2 regions of the Paraburkholderia sp. FT54 genome follow, and region 2 is predicted to be linked to the other one. Evidence: predicted binding sites of a transcription regulator. Region 2 holds the regulator's gene; the other holds the start of a gene.
What was found. The regulator LexA, encoded in region 2, represses DNA repair genes until DNA is damaged. The targets are predictions, from matches to a motif close to ACTGTATNNNNATACAGT.
Positions count from the first base shown of each region.

Region 1: dinB (DNA polymerase IV) is a predicted target of LexA. The motif match lies at 4,024-4,041, and genes of this name have one in related genera.

Region 1 covers NZ_CP134196.1:2,017,050-2,022,763, reverse strand. Annotated here, with positions in the region: gene RI103_RS28620 (efflux transporter outer membrane subunit) at 1-361, shown strand, start outside; gene RI103_RS28615 (heavy metal response regulator transcription factor) at 456-1,142, shown strand; gene RI103_RS28610 (heavy metal sensor histidine kinase) at 1,139-2,596, shown strand; gene dinB (DNA polymerase IV) at 2,759-3,904, opposite strand; gene RI103_RS28600 (NAD(P)-dependent alcohol dehydrogenase) at 4,421-5,464, shown strand; gene RI103_RS28595 (hypothetical protein) at 5,489-5,714, shown strand, end outside.
Region 2 covers NZ_CP134195.1:2,426,190-2,431,903, reverse strand. Annotated here, with positions in the region: gene RI103_RS11320 (ABC transporter permease) at 1-302, opposite strand, end outside; gene nodI (nodulation factor ABC transporter ATP-binding protein NodI) at 370-1,284, opposite strand; gene RI103_RS11310 (universal stress protein) at 1,573-2,037, shown strand; gene RI103_RS11305 (DUF2939 domain-containing protein) at 2,191-2,859, opposite strand; gene RI103_RS11300 (hypothetical protein) at 2,978-3,322, opposite strand; gene lexA (transcriptional repressor LexA) at 3,395-4,045, opposite strand; gene RI103_RS11290 (sulfate ABC transporter substrate-binding protein) at 4,359-5,399, shown strand; gene cysT (sulfate ABC transporter permease subunit CysT) at 5,550-5,714, shown strand, end outside.

The DNA of each region.
Region 1 (5,714 bases), on a different replicon from region 2:
CTACCGCCAGACCGTGCTCACCGCGTTCCAGCAGGTGCAGGACGGCATCACCGGACTCTCCGTGCTGGACGGCGCGGCGAAGCAGTCCAGCGAGGCCGTCACCGACGCGCAGCATCTGCTGGCGCTCGCCAATGACCGCTATTCGGGCGGCCTTGTCGCTTACCTCGACGTCATCACCGCGCAGCAGTCGCTGCTCAACAGTGAGCGCCAGGACGTGCAGATTCATGGCCAGCAGATGACGCTGTCGGTCTCGCTCGTGAAGGCGCTCGGCGGTGGCTGGGACGTCGGCACGGACATGTCGGATACACCCAGGGGCGCGCAGCCCGACGATACGAAGGAGGCGATGGCTCCCGCGCGGTGAGCTGGCGGATCATGAAAACAGAAGCAGAGGCACGCAAGCGGTGCGCAAGTGAAATGCAAGGCGTTTCGTATAATGCAGATACAAGGGGACGCGCATGAAATTGCTGATTGTTGAAGACGAGCACAAGGTGGTCGACTACCTGCGCTCCGGTTTGACAGAGCAGGGCTGGGTCGTCGACGTCGCGCTCGACGGCGAGGAAGGCATGCATCTGGCCACCGAATTCGATTACGACGTGATCGTCCTCGACGTGATGCTGCCCAAACGCGACGGTTTCAGCGTGCTGAAGGCGCTGCGCATGCGCAAATCGACGCCGGTCATCATGCTCACCGCGCGCGACCACGTGAACGACCGTGTGCGCGGTCTGCGCGAAGGCGCCGACGACTACCTCACCAAACCCTTTTCGTTCCTCGAACTGGTCGAGCGGCTGCACGCGCTGGCACGCCGCACCCGTTCGCAGGAATCGACACTGATTTCCGTCGGCGATCTGTTCGTCGATCTGATCGGCCGGCGCGCGACCCGCGACGGTGTGCGGCTCGATCTGACCGCTAAGGAATTCCAGTTGCTCAGCGTGCTGGCGCGCCGGCAAGGCGACATTCTGTCGAAGACGGCCATTACCGAACTCGTCTGGGACGTCAATTTCGACAGTCATACGAACGTGGTCGAGACCGCGATCAAACGATTGCGCGCCAAGCTCGACGGCCCGTTCCCCTCGAAACTGCTGCATACCGTGCGCGGCATGGGTTACGTGCTGGAAGTGCGCGAAGAGGCGGAGCAGTCATGAACCGCTCGATCGCCCGGCGCCTCGCGTTGATGTTCGCGTTCGTCGCGCTGTTCGTGTTCACGCTGGTCGGCACGGGGCTCTTTCTGGTGCTGCGCACGCAGCTCGAACACCATTTGCGCGAGTCGCTCGACGATCGCACGCAGATTGCGCGCATCATCGTCTATCACGCCGTGACGCCGGATAAGTGGCGCATGGCGCGTGAAAAGCTCACCGACATGACGCCGCACGACGGCAGCATCGTGTACGCGGTGTCGAGCACGGATCCGTATTTCCACTACGGCACACCGGTCGACGGTTCGCTGGTCACGCGCTGGGCGGGCGGCTATGCGCGCGTGACGCCGGCCGGCGGCGAGGACATGCTGACTTCGACGGCGACCATCCCGGCTTATGGCGCGCGTCCGGCGGTGCAATTGCAGGTGGCCGCGAGCTATTCGCCCAATGTGCGCACCATGCGCGTGTTCGGTTCGGCGCTCGCCGCGCTGTCGGCGCTCGGCAGTCTCGCCGTGCTGTTGCTCAGCTATTCGGTGACGCGGCTCGGCCTCGCGCCGCTCACGCGCCTCACGCGCGACGCTTCCACCGTGAGTCCGAACAACCGCTCGCAGCGCCTGAATACGGCCTCGCTGCCGCCCGAACTGAACGACCTGGCCAACTCCTTCAACGGCGCACTCGAGCGGCTCGACGGCGCATATGGCCGCCTCGAATCGTTCAATGCGGACGTGGCCCATGAACTGCGCACGCCAGTGACGATTCTGATCGGGCAGACGGAAGTGGCGTTGACACGCAATCGCTCGGTCGACGATCTGCGCCATACGTTGCAATCGAATCTCGAAGAATTCGAGCGCATGCGGGCGATCATCAACGACATGCTGTTCCTCGCCCGCGCCGACCAGGGCGAACGCGCAACGGGCCTCATCGACGTGTCGCTGGCCGCGGAGGTCGCGCATACGCTGGAGTTTCTGGAGATACCGCTCGAGGAAGCGCAGGTGCGCGCGCAATTGCGCGGCGACGCCATGGCGCGCGTGAACCGCTCGCTGTTCGGCCGGGCCTGCGCGAACCTGTTGATGAACGCCATCCAGCATTGCGAGCCGGACGCCGAGATCAGCGTGACGATCGTGAGTGACCAGGATCAGGTGCGCGTCGCGGTCGCCAACCCCGGTGAGCCGATCGCGCCGGATGTGCTCGAACATCTGTTCGACCGGTTCTATCGCGCGGAGGTCTCGCGCACGAACAGCCGCGAAAACCATGGACTGGGTCTCGCGATCGTCAAGGCGATTGCGGAGATGCATCGCGGCACCGTGTCGGCGCAAAGCGCGCACGGCATCAACACCTTTGCGTTCTCGGTCGCGGCGGTCTCGCCGATGGAAGCCGGCATGCCGCCGGCGCGCTCGACGAACGCGAGTGCGAAGCCTGACGGAGCCGGTTATTCGTCGCTGGCGAAAGGCAAGTCGGCCTGAACCGGCAGACGCCGCACTGCGGCAGCACTGCGCTCGCCGGCATCAACGCGCTGACGCGCAGGCCGAGGCGCCGCAGCTTGCGCGCTCAATGTCGCCCAACCTGGGTGTTTGAGTCGTTGTTGGCAGGTCGGAATACATCTGCTCGGTAGAGAACCCCGTGTGCTAAAAATCCAGTGTGAACTGAGGCGACTCGTTGCTTTTCCTCGCTCCTCCGCTTTGGAGACTGCCCGCCTTGACCCCCAACAGCCTGATGGATTTAACGAGGTCAACCCGTTTCAGACACTGGGTCGCCGCGTGACGCAACGCCTTGGCATCCGCAATAGGTTCTGGGAGCGTGACGTCACGCGTTACTGTCTGAAAGTCGCTGAAGCGCAGCTTGATTCCGATTTTCCGTGCGAGATAGCCCTTTCGCTGTAAATCCAGCGCCACCTGCTCGCATAAACGGGTAAATGCGGAACCGAGTTCCTGCCTGTGCCGCACAGCGTGCAGGTCTTGCTCGAATGTGGTCTCCCGGCTCATCGAGACAGGCTCGCTATAAGTCACCACCGGCCTATTATCTAGCCCGTGAGAAACCCTGCGAAGCCACGATCCGTAACTCCGGCCGAACTGTTCGATCAGCCATTGCTCGCTGCATGCGGCAATTTCGCCGATGGTCGTTATTCCCAGAGACGCAAGCCTGGCGTTGGCCTTCGGCCCAATACCGTTGATTTTTCCGGCAGCCATTGGCCAGATCTTGGCTTGCAAATCCTCAAGCCGCAGGATCGTGATGCCGTCGGGCTTTTGCATGTCGGAACATAGCTTGGCCAGGAGTTTGTTTGGCGCAATGCCGACTGAACATGTGAGGCTGGTCGCCTCGAAGACGGCGGATTTCAGGTTCCGTGCAATGTGCTCCGATTCGTCATTCAAGAGCGATAGATCGGCGTACACCTCATCGATTCCCACGTCCTCGATAATCGGACTGACGGATCGAACTGCTTCCTTGAACAGTCGTGAGTAGGTTCGGTAGAGGTCGAAGTTCACCGGAAGGAGAATGGCATTCGGCGCCAGTCGGGCCGCCTTCATCGCGGGCATTCCAGAGTGAACTCCGAGCGCTCGTGCTTCGTAGGTGGCGGTCGTCAAGACGCCTCTGCCCGTATAGTCGCGTAACCTCGAGAATTCACGCGTGCCATCCGCGTTCGTACGGGGCGCATCCGAACGACGGCCGGCAACCACCATGGCCTGGCCTCGCAGTTCTGGATACTGCGAAAGTTCACACGACGCAAAGAATGCGTCCATGTCAATGTGGGCTACGCGCCTGTCATCTGGCATGCCTTGATACTCGAAAATTGCGTTCACTCTCTAGCCTGGCTCACACGGCGTTCATCGACAGCTTTCGGTGATGAACGTCGACACAGCGATAAGTCGCGCTCCGCTGCGCAAATACCTAGACTGTACATTCATACAGTGTTTTTGTCAGGTCATGGACCCGCTTTGGCAATACAAATGGCGAGTCACGCAAAGCGTCGTTCCCGAAACCATTGCGGCAACCCATTGCGAAACTCTGCGCGGCCTCCAGCAAGCCTTCATGCCCGATGCGTCCCATTTTCGGACAAGCCGCGGGCCCGCACCCACACCAAGCGTCCGATTTTGCGACAGTACCCCGGCACGCGAGCCATCCGGTCGTTGTGAATAACGCTGCTTCCCATGCTCACGTGCCTTCTTCGGGCGGCGTGATCGATTTCTCCTCCGATGGCATGGACATTGCCTAGTCTGCATTGGCCGCGCGCAAAAGCGCCGCGCTTACTGTTCGTGGGTTTGCCGGCCAACATAAACGGAGGAGACAAAGTGAAAGCTGCTGTGCTGCATCAGTACGACGAGTCGTTGACTCGCGAAGAATTCGTGCGCTACGAAGACGTCGACGATCCGAAGATCGAGCGACCCACTGATGTCATCGTCCGGATTGGTGGTGCCGGTGTGTGCCGCACCGATCTGCACGTCGTGGAAGGCATCTGGCGCAGCAAGGTCGATGTGAAGTTGCCCTACATCATGGGCCACGAAAACGCTGGCTGGGTTGAAGAGGTGGGCCGCGGTGTGGAGAGTGTCAAGGTCGGCGACCCGGTCATCTGCCATCCCCTCGTGACGAGCGGACATTGCCTCGCCTGCCGGCGTGGCGATGATATGCATGCCACGGAGAGCCGCTTTCCCGGCATCAACGCCAACGGCGGCTACGCGCAATATCTGCTGACCGGCGAACGCTCGCTGATCCAGTTGCCGAAATCGCTCGCGCCGAAGGACGTCGCACCGTATACCGACGCCGGCCTGACCGCGTACCGCGCTGCAAAGAAAGCGTCGCGCCATTTGCTCCCCGGTCAATTCGCCGTCGTGATCGGCGCCGGTGGTCTGGGGCATATCGGCATCCAGGTGCTGAACGCGCTTTGCGCGGCGGAAATCATCGTAGTCGACCGCTCCGAAGTTGCGTTGCAGCTTGCGAAGGATTGCGGCGCGCATCACACGGTCAAGGGCGATGGTGATGAAGTGGAGCGCGTACTCGAACTGACGGGCGGCAACGGCGCCGAAGCGGTCATCGATTTTGTCGGCGAAGGCGACGCCATCGCAAAGGGCCTCGCCATGACGCGCAACGCGGGCTTCTACTACATCGTTGGCTACGGTGGAAAGATCGAGTTGCCGACCATCGACATGATCACCAGCGAGAAGACCATCGTCGGCAACCTGGTGGGCACCTATCCCGAACTCGTCGAACTGATGGCGCTCGCCGACCGTGGCCTCGTTCATCTGTCGACCCGGGAATATCGTCTGAGCGAGGCGAACCAGGCACTCAAGGATCTGCACCACGGCAAGGTCAAAGGCCGGGCAGTGTTGATTCCGTAGATGCCTCGACGGGCGTACCTCAACGTGGAGATCGCCGTGACTGTGGAGCGTGACGCCGCCTCGCTTTTCGAGCGCATGCGTCTGGTTATTGCACTGACCGAAGTCAATTCCCACCACCTGCGCGGAGAAAGCAGGCGCGCGGGCGCGGAGATCGAACTGGCGTGCGCACTCGCTTGCGAGATGCGCGACGGTGTCTCGCCAGAAACAACGTCGCATATCGAGCAATTGCGCGAGCGTCTCGGCGAGGCCG
Region 2 (5,714 bases):
TACATCGACTCGAAACTCGCCGACATCATCACGCTCGAGGCCACCGTCCCCGCCGCGAGAAACGCGATATACGACACGCCGTCGACCTGGCCGACCATCAGCCCCAGCCCGAAGCCGAGGCCGAACAGATAGATCATGGGATCAGCCAGATTGCCGAACATCGAGGCGATCGCGAGCTTTTTCCACACCAGATAATTGCGGCGCCACACGGCGATCCAGTTGCTTGCGTTCGCGGGAAAGGCGCCGAAGGCTTCCTGTTTCGACGGCGTATCACCCGGGGGTTCGTAAGTGCGTGCGTCCATTGCGTGTCTCGTGCGGTGTCCTGTTTATAGCGCTAGCGCTGCGTACGATGCCGGTCTCGGTGGGCCTTCAATCCTGCATCTCGCGCCCGGTGAGCCGCAGGAACACATCCTCCAGATTCGCCGGTCGATGCAGATAGCGCAGATCCGCGCGCTGCTTGAGCCGCGCATGCACGGGCTGGGCGTCGTTGACATAGCAGAACAGCGTCTCGCCGCTGATCTCGGTGCGCTCGACAAGCGGCGCCAGTTCATCGCGCAAGGCCACCGGATCGGGTCCGAAGATCTCGATCACATCGCAACCGATCTCGGAAGCGATCAATGCGCTCGGCGCGCCTTCCGCGATCTTGCGCCCTTCCTCGATCACGCACAGCCGGTGGCAGAGCCGTTCGGCTTCTTCCATGAAGTGCGTGGTCAGCAGAATGGTCTTGCCGCGCGCGAGCAACGAGCGCAGCCGCTCCCAGATGAGATGCCGCGCCTGAGGATCGAGGCCGGTGGTCGGCTCGTCCATGATCAGCACGTCGGGGTCGTTGACGAGCGCGCGCGCCAGCGTGAGGCGCCGCTTCATGCCGCCGGACAGCTCGCTCACCCGCGCGTCCGCCTTGCTTTCGAGACGCGCGAATTCGAGCAGCGACGGCACCATCGCACGGCATTGCGCGGCGCTCAAACCGAAGTAGCGGCCGAACACGAGCAGATTCTCGCGCACCGTGAAGTCGGGATCGAGATTGTCGAACTGCGGCACCACGCCGACGCGCGCTCGCGCCACGCGCGCGCGGCCGGGGATCGGCTCGCCGCACAGACGGATCACGCCCGCATCCGGCGCCGCAATGCCGAGCAGCATGCGCAACGTGGTGGTCTTGCCGGCGCCGTTCGGGCCGAGCAGGCCAAAGCATTCGCCGGCGTTGACATGGAACGACAGTCCGTCGACCACTGTTTTCTCGCCGTAGCTTTTTCTGACCTGATGAAATTCGATGGCGGCTTCGGGCATGGATCGAACGAGTCTCCGGGGGAAAAGACGTGAATGACGCGAATGGCCGGGAAGGCCGCCTATTCTAGGGCATCGGCAGGACGGTGTTGGTCCGCGCCCGACAGTCCGTAACGGGTTTTAGTGCACTGCGGCATTGGCATGCGTGCGACCCCGGGCAGCGCGCGCACCTGTTTAGGGCGTCGTTGAGATGCAGTGAGCGCGCAGTTAGCGTTTTCCATCCCTTGCAACCTGAATTGCGGCGCACCATGATTAATTCAGATCGCGCGTCCCGCGCGAAGGGAGAAAATCATGGCGAGCTACCAGAAGATCCTGCTGTGCTACGACGGCTCGCGCGAAGGCCGCAAAGCACTACGCTGCGGCGCCGACCTGGCGTTGGATCTGAAAGCGGAAACGCACTTGTTGTCGGTGGTCGACATGCGTTCGAGTATCGCGCAAAGCGCGGGCCTGCTGACCGATGTGGCGTGCGGCAGTTTCGAGAAGACCGCACGCGACATCCTGCAGGAAGGCGTGGACTGGCTCACCGAGCGAGGCGTTACCGCACAGGGGCATTTCGCATTCGGTCATCCGATCGACGAGATCGCGAACCTCGCCAATGAATTGCATGTCGACCTGGTCGTGGTCGGCCACCGCTGCCGCACGGGTTTGTCGCGCTGGTGGATGGGTGCGGGCAATACGCCGCTACTCGACCGTGTCTCGTGCAGCATTCTGGTGGCCTGTTCTTCCGCGCAGGAACAGCAGCAAGTGGCGGCTTGACGGGTGGTGGTCGTTTGCAGCGCGGCTGACTAATGGCCTCGGCCTGACGACATTGGGCGGGTGGCTTTGACGTCGCAATGGAGTCGTCGCACGACTCTCCGGGAATTGGCGCGGCCAGATGATGCCGCGCCAAACAAAGCGGACGTCCCGTGATCACTCGTTAAGGTTGACCGCGGCCAGCTTCCAGGTAAATGCACCCTCGCGCTGAAAAATCGCCGAGTAATGCGCGTCGCCGGCGCCATGCTGGTAGGTGACCACGAACTCGTTGATGCCGCGATAGCCCGCCGTGGTTTGCGGCGGTTGTGGTGGCGCGGCGTTGGCATTGCCATTGGGTGCGTTGCCGGCCGTGGGCGCTGCCGGCGCTGGCGCGGGCGAAGTCGCAGCGGCGTCCGGCGGATTGTTCGCGGCGGGCGGCGCGGGCGGCCGCTCGCCCGGATCGCCGCGCGGCGGCATGCCGTTCAGCAAGGCCGCCACGCCGTCCGGTGTGGCATAGGCATCCACGAGCGGACCAATCAACGCGACGCCGATCATCGCGCCAATCGCGGCCAACGGATTCCCGTTGCCATGCGCGTCAAGCCGGCGCGTCAGCAAGCCGGCGACCTGCTGCTTCAGGCTCTCACGCAATGCGGGGAAATCAACGTATTGATTGACGGTTTGCGCGTCGCGCGCGTCGGCAGCGCGTTTGAGATTGTTCAGCGCGATGTACGGTGACGCGTAAGCGAACCCCAGCGCGGCGATGACTACAATCACGATCAGCGTGATGATCAGCGGCCGGGTAGCACCGCCCTTGGTGCCGCTTTTGGTAAGTTGCGGAACTGCCATCGAGTGAGACTCTCCATCAGGTGTGATCTAACGTGGACCGCGGCCACGCGAAAACGATCCCACGCAATGCAATCTCTTGCCGTCCGGTTCAAGACTCGCCGAGTGCCATCAAGACAGATCAAGACTCGAATACCGCGCCATGCACGTTGGCCTCGTCGGCGATGCAGCGGTCGATCATGCGGCATACGGCTTCCATCGTGCCGACCATGATGAGACGCGACGGTCCGTGATAAACACGCACCGGTGCGCGACGCGCCGGTTCAGCCGTATTCAAACCCGAATTCAACGACACGCGGGCAAACGCCGGCAACGACGACGGCAGGCTCGGCACAGCGTCGGGCGAATCGAACAGCGACGGCGTGCTGAGCGTGGCCGCCTCGATCAATGAGCAGGGTACCAGCTTGCGAAGATGGCGCAGACGACCGAACTGGCGAAAGGGCAGCAGGCGGGCAAGACGTTCCATGAGACTCTCCAGACAATGCAGCGTTGATGCGGCGTTGGCGCGGCGTTTTATTTTGTCGAACGAGCGGGAGGGTCAAAACTCGCCGGGGCGAATGAGCCCCACGGCGATGCCTTCCAGCGCGAACTCCGCACTGCCGGTTTCAACGAAGATGTTTTCGTAATCGGGGTTCTCGGCGATCAGTTCGAGCCCGTTCGGCCGGCGCTTCAGGCGCTTGACCGTGACGTCGTCGCCCAGCCGGGCAATGATGATCTGGCCGTCTTTGGCTTCGCTGCGCTTTTGCACCGCGAGCAGGTCGCCGTCGAAGATGCCCGCGTCGCGCATGGACAGTCCGCGCACCTTGAGCAGGTAATCGGGCTTGCTCGAGAACAGCGCCGGGTCGCACGCGTAGTGCTGCGAGATATGTTCCTGCGCGAGAATCGGACTGCCCGCGGCCACCCGTCCGATCAGCGGCAGCGACAGTTGCATGATGCTGGCGTGCGGCAACGTGAACTGGTACGGCGAATCTTCCGGGCCGGCCAGCAGGCGAATGCCGCGCGACGCGCCGGCCGCGAGTTCGATCACGCCCTTGCGAGCGAGCGCGCGCAGATGCTCTTCTGCCGAGTTGGCCGAGCTGAAACCCAGCTCGGCGGCGATCTCCGCGCGGGTGGGCGGAAAGCCGGTGCGTTCGATAGCCCGGCGGATCAGATCGAAAACCTGCTGCTGTCGTGCGGTGAGTTTGGTCATGGCGCCACTGTATGTATGAACAGGTGACTGTATTTTTATACAGTATTCGGCGCAATTCAAGCTTTACTTTAAGTTCGCGGTGAAGGACGGCGTTCGAGCGTCGTCAAGCGACGCTTGAACACCCGTTTTCATGCCGCAACGCCTTATCTAGCTGTCATTACCACTTTTGCGTATTAAAGAATGAAGAAACATTATTTTTAATGATGAAAGCCCTTCGATAGACTGGCCTCCAGTTGACGTTCATGTGCACGTGACCGCGACGCAATAAGACACCACACGCTGTTTCAGCGGACACAACGCGGAGAAAGTTGACATGAATCACCAAGGTACGGGGCTGGCAGGCAGGACGAAGAAACTGATCGCGGCGCTCGCGTTGGGCGCGGCGAGCGCGCTCGGCGTGATGGCGCAGGCGCATGCCGCCGACACGACGCTGCTGAATGTCTCCTACGACCCGACGCGCGAGCTGTATCAGGAGGTCAATCAGGCGTTCGGCAAGGAATGGAAGGCGAAGACGGGTGAGACGATCACCTTCAAGCAGTCGCACGGCGGCTCGGGCGCCCAGGCGCGCTCGGTGCTCGACGGCCTGCAGGCCGACGTCGTGACGCTCGCGCTCGCTTACGACATCGACGCGCTGGCCAACAAGGGTTTGCTGGACAAGGGCTGGCAAAAGCGTTTGCCGGATAACGCGTCGCCGTACACGTCGACGATCGTGTTTCTGGTGCGCAAGGGCAACCCGAAGCACATCAAGGATTGGGACGATCTGACCAGGCCGGGCGTGTCCATCGTCACGCCGAATCCGAAGACATCGGGCGGCGCGCGCTGGAACTACCTCGCGGCGTGGGCGTATGCGGAGCATCAACCGGGCGGCAATGACCAGAAGGCCAAGGAATTCGTCGGCAAGCTCTACAAGAATGCCGGCGTGCTGGATTCGGGCGCGCGCGGCGCGACCACCAGCTTCGTGCAACGCGGTATCGGCGACGTGCTGATCGCATGGGAAAACGAAGCGTTCCTGTCGCTGAAGGAGTTCGGTCCGGACAAGTTCGAGATCGTGGTGCCGTCGGTCAGCATTCTGGCGGAGCCGCCGGTGGCGGTGGTGGACAAGGTGGTCGACAAGCACGGCACGCGCAAGCTGGCCGAGGCGTATCTGAACTTTCTGTATAGCGAGCAGGGCCAGGAGATCGCGGCGAAGAACTTCTACCGTCCGCGTTCGAACAAGGTGCCGGCCGAGCTGACCGCCAAGTTTCCGAAGCTGAAGCTGTACACCGTGGACGATTCGTTCGGCGGCTGGGCCAACGCGCAGAAGACGCACTTTGCCGACGGCGGCGTGTTCGATTCGATCTATCAACCGCAGTAACGCACAGGCACGAACAGGCCTCTGCCGTCACCGGCGTTGGCAAGAAAACGGCGCGGCAACGCGTCACTCCCGAGCGCGCCCATGGGCGCGCTTTTGGCCGCCGGGCCCGGCGACCGGCAACACGAGCATCAACCTGAACGAGTAACGAGCATGACGACGTTGACTTTCCGAAAACCGAGCGCGTTGCCCGGTTTTGGCCTGACACTCGGCATCACGGTGGCTTATCTGAGCCTCGTGGTGCTGATTCCGCTTGCGGCGACCTTTCTCAAGACAGCGACGCTCGACTGGAGCCAGTTCGTGCGGGCGGTGAGCTCG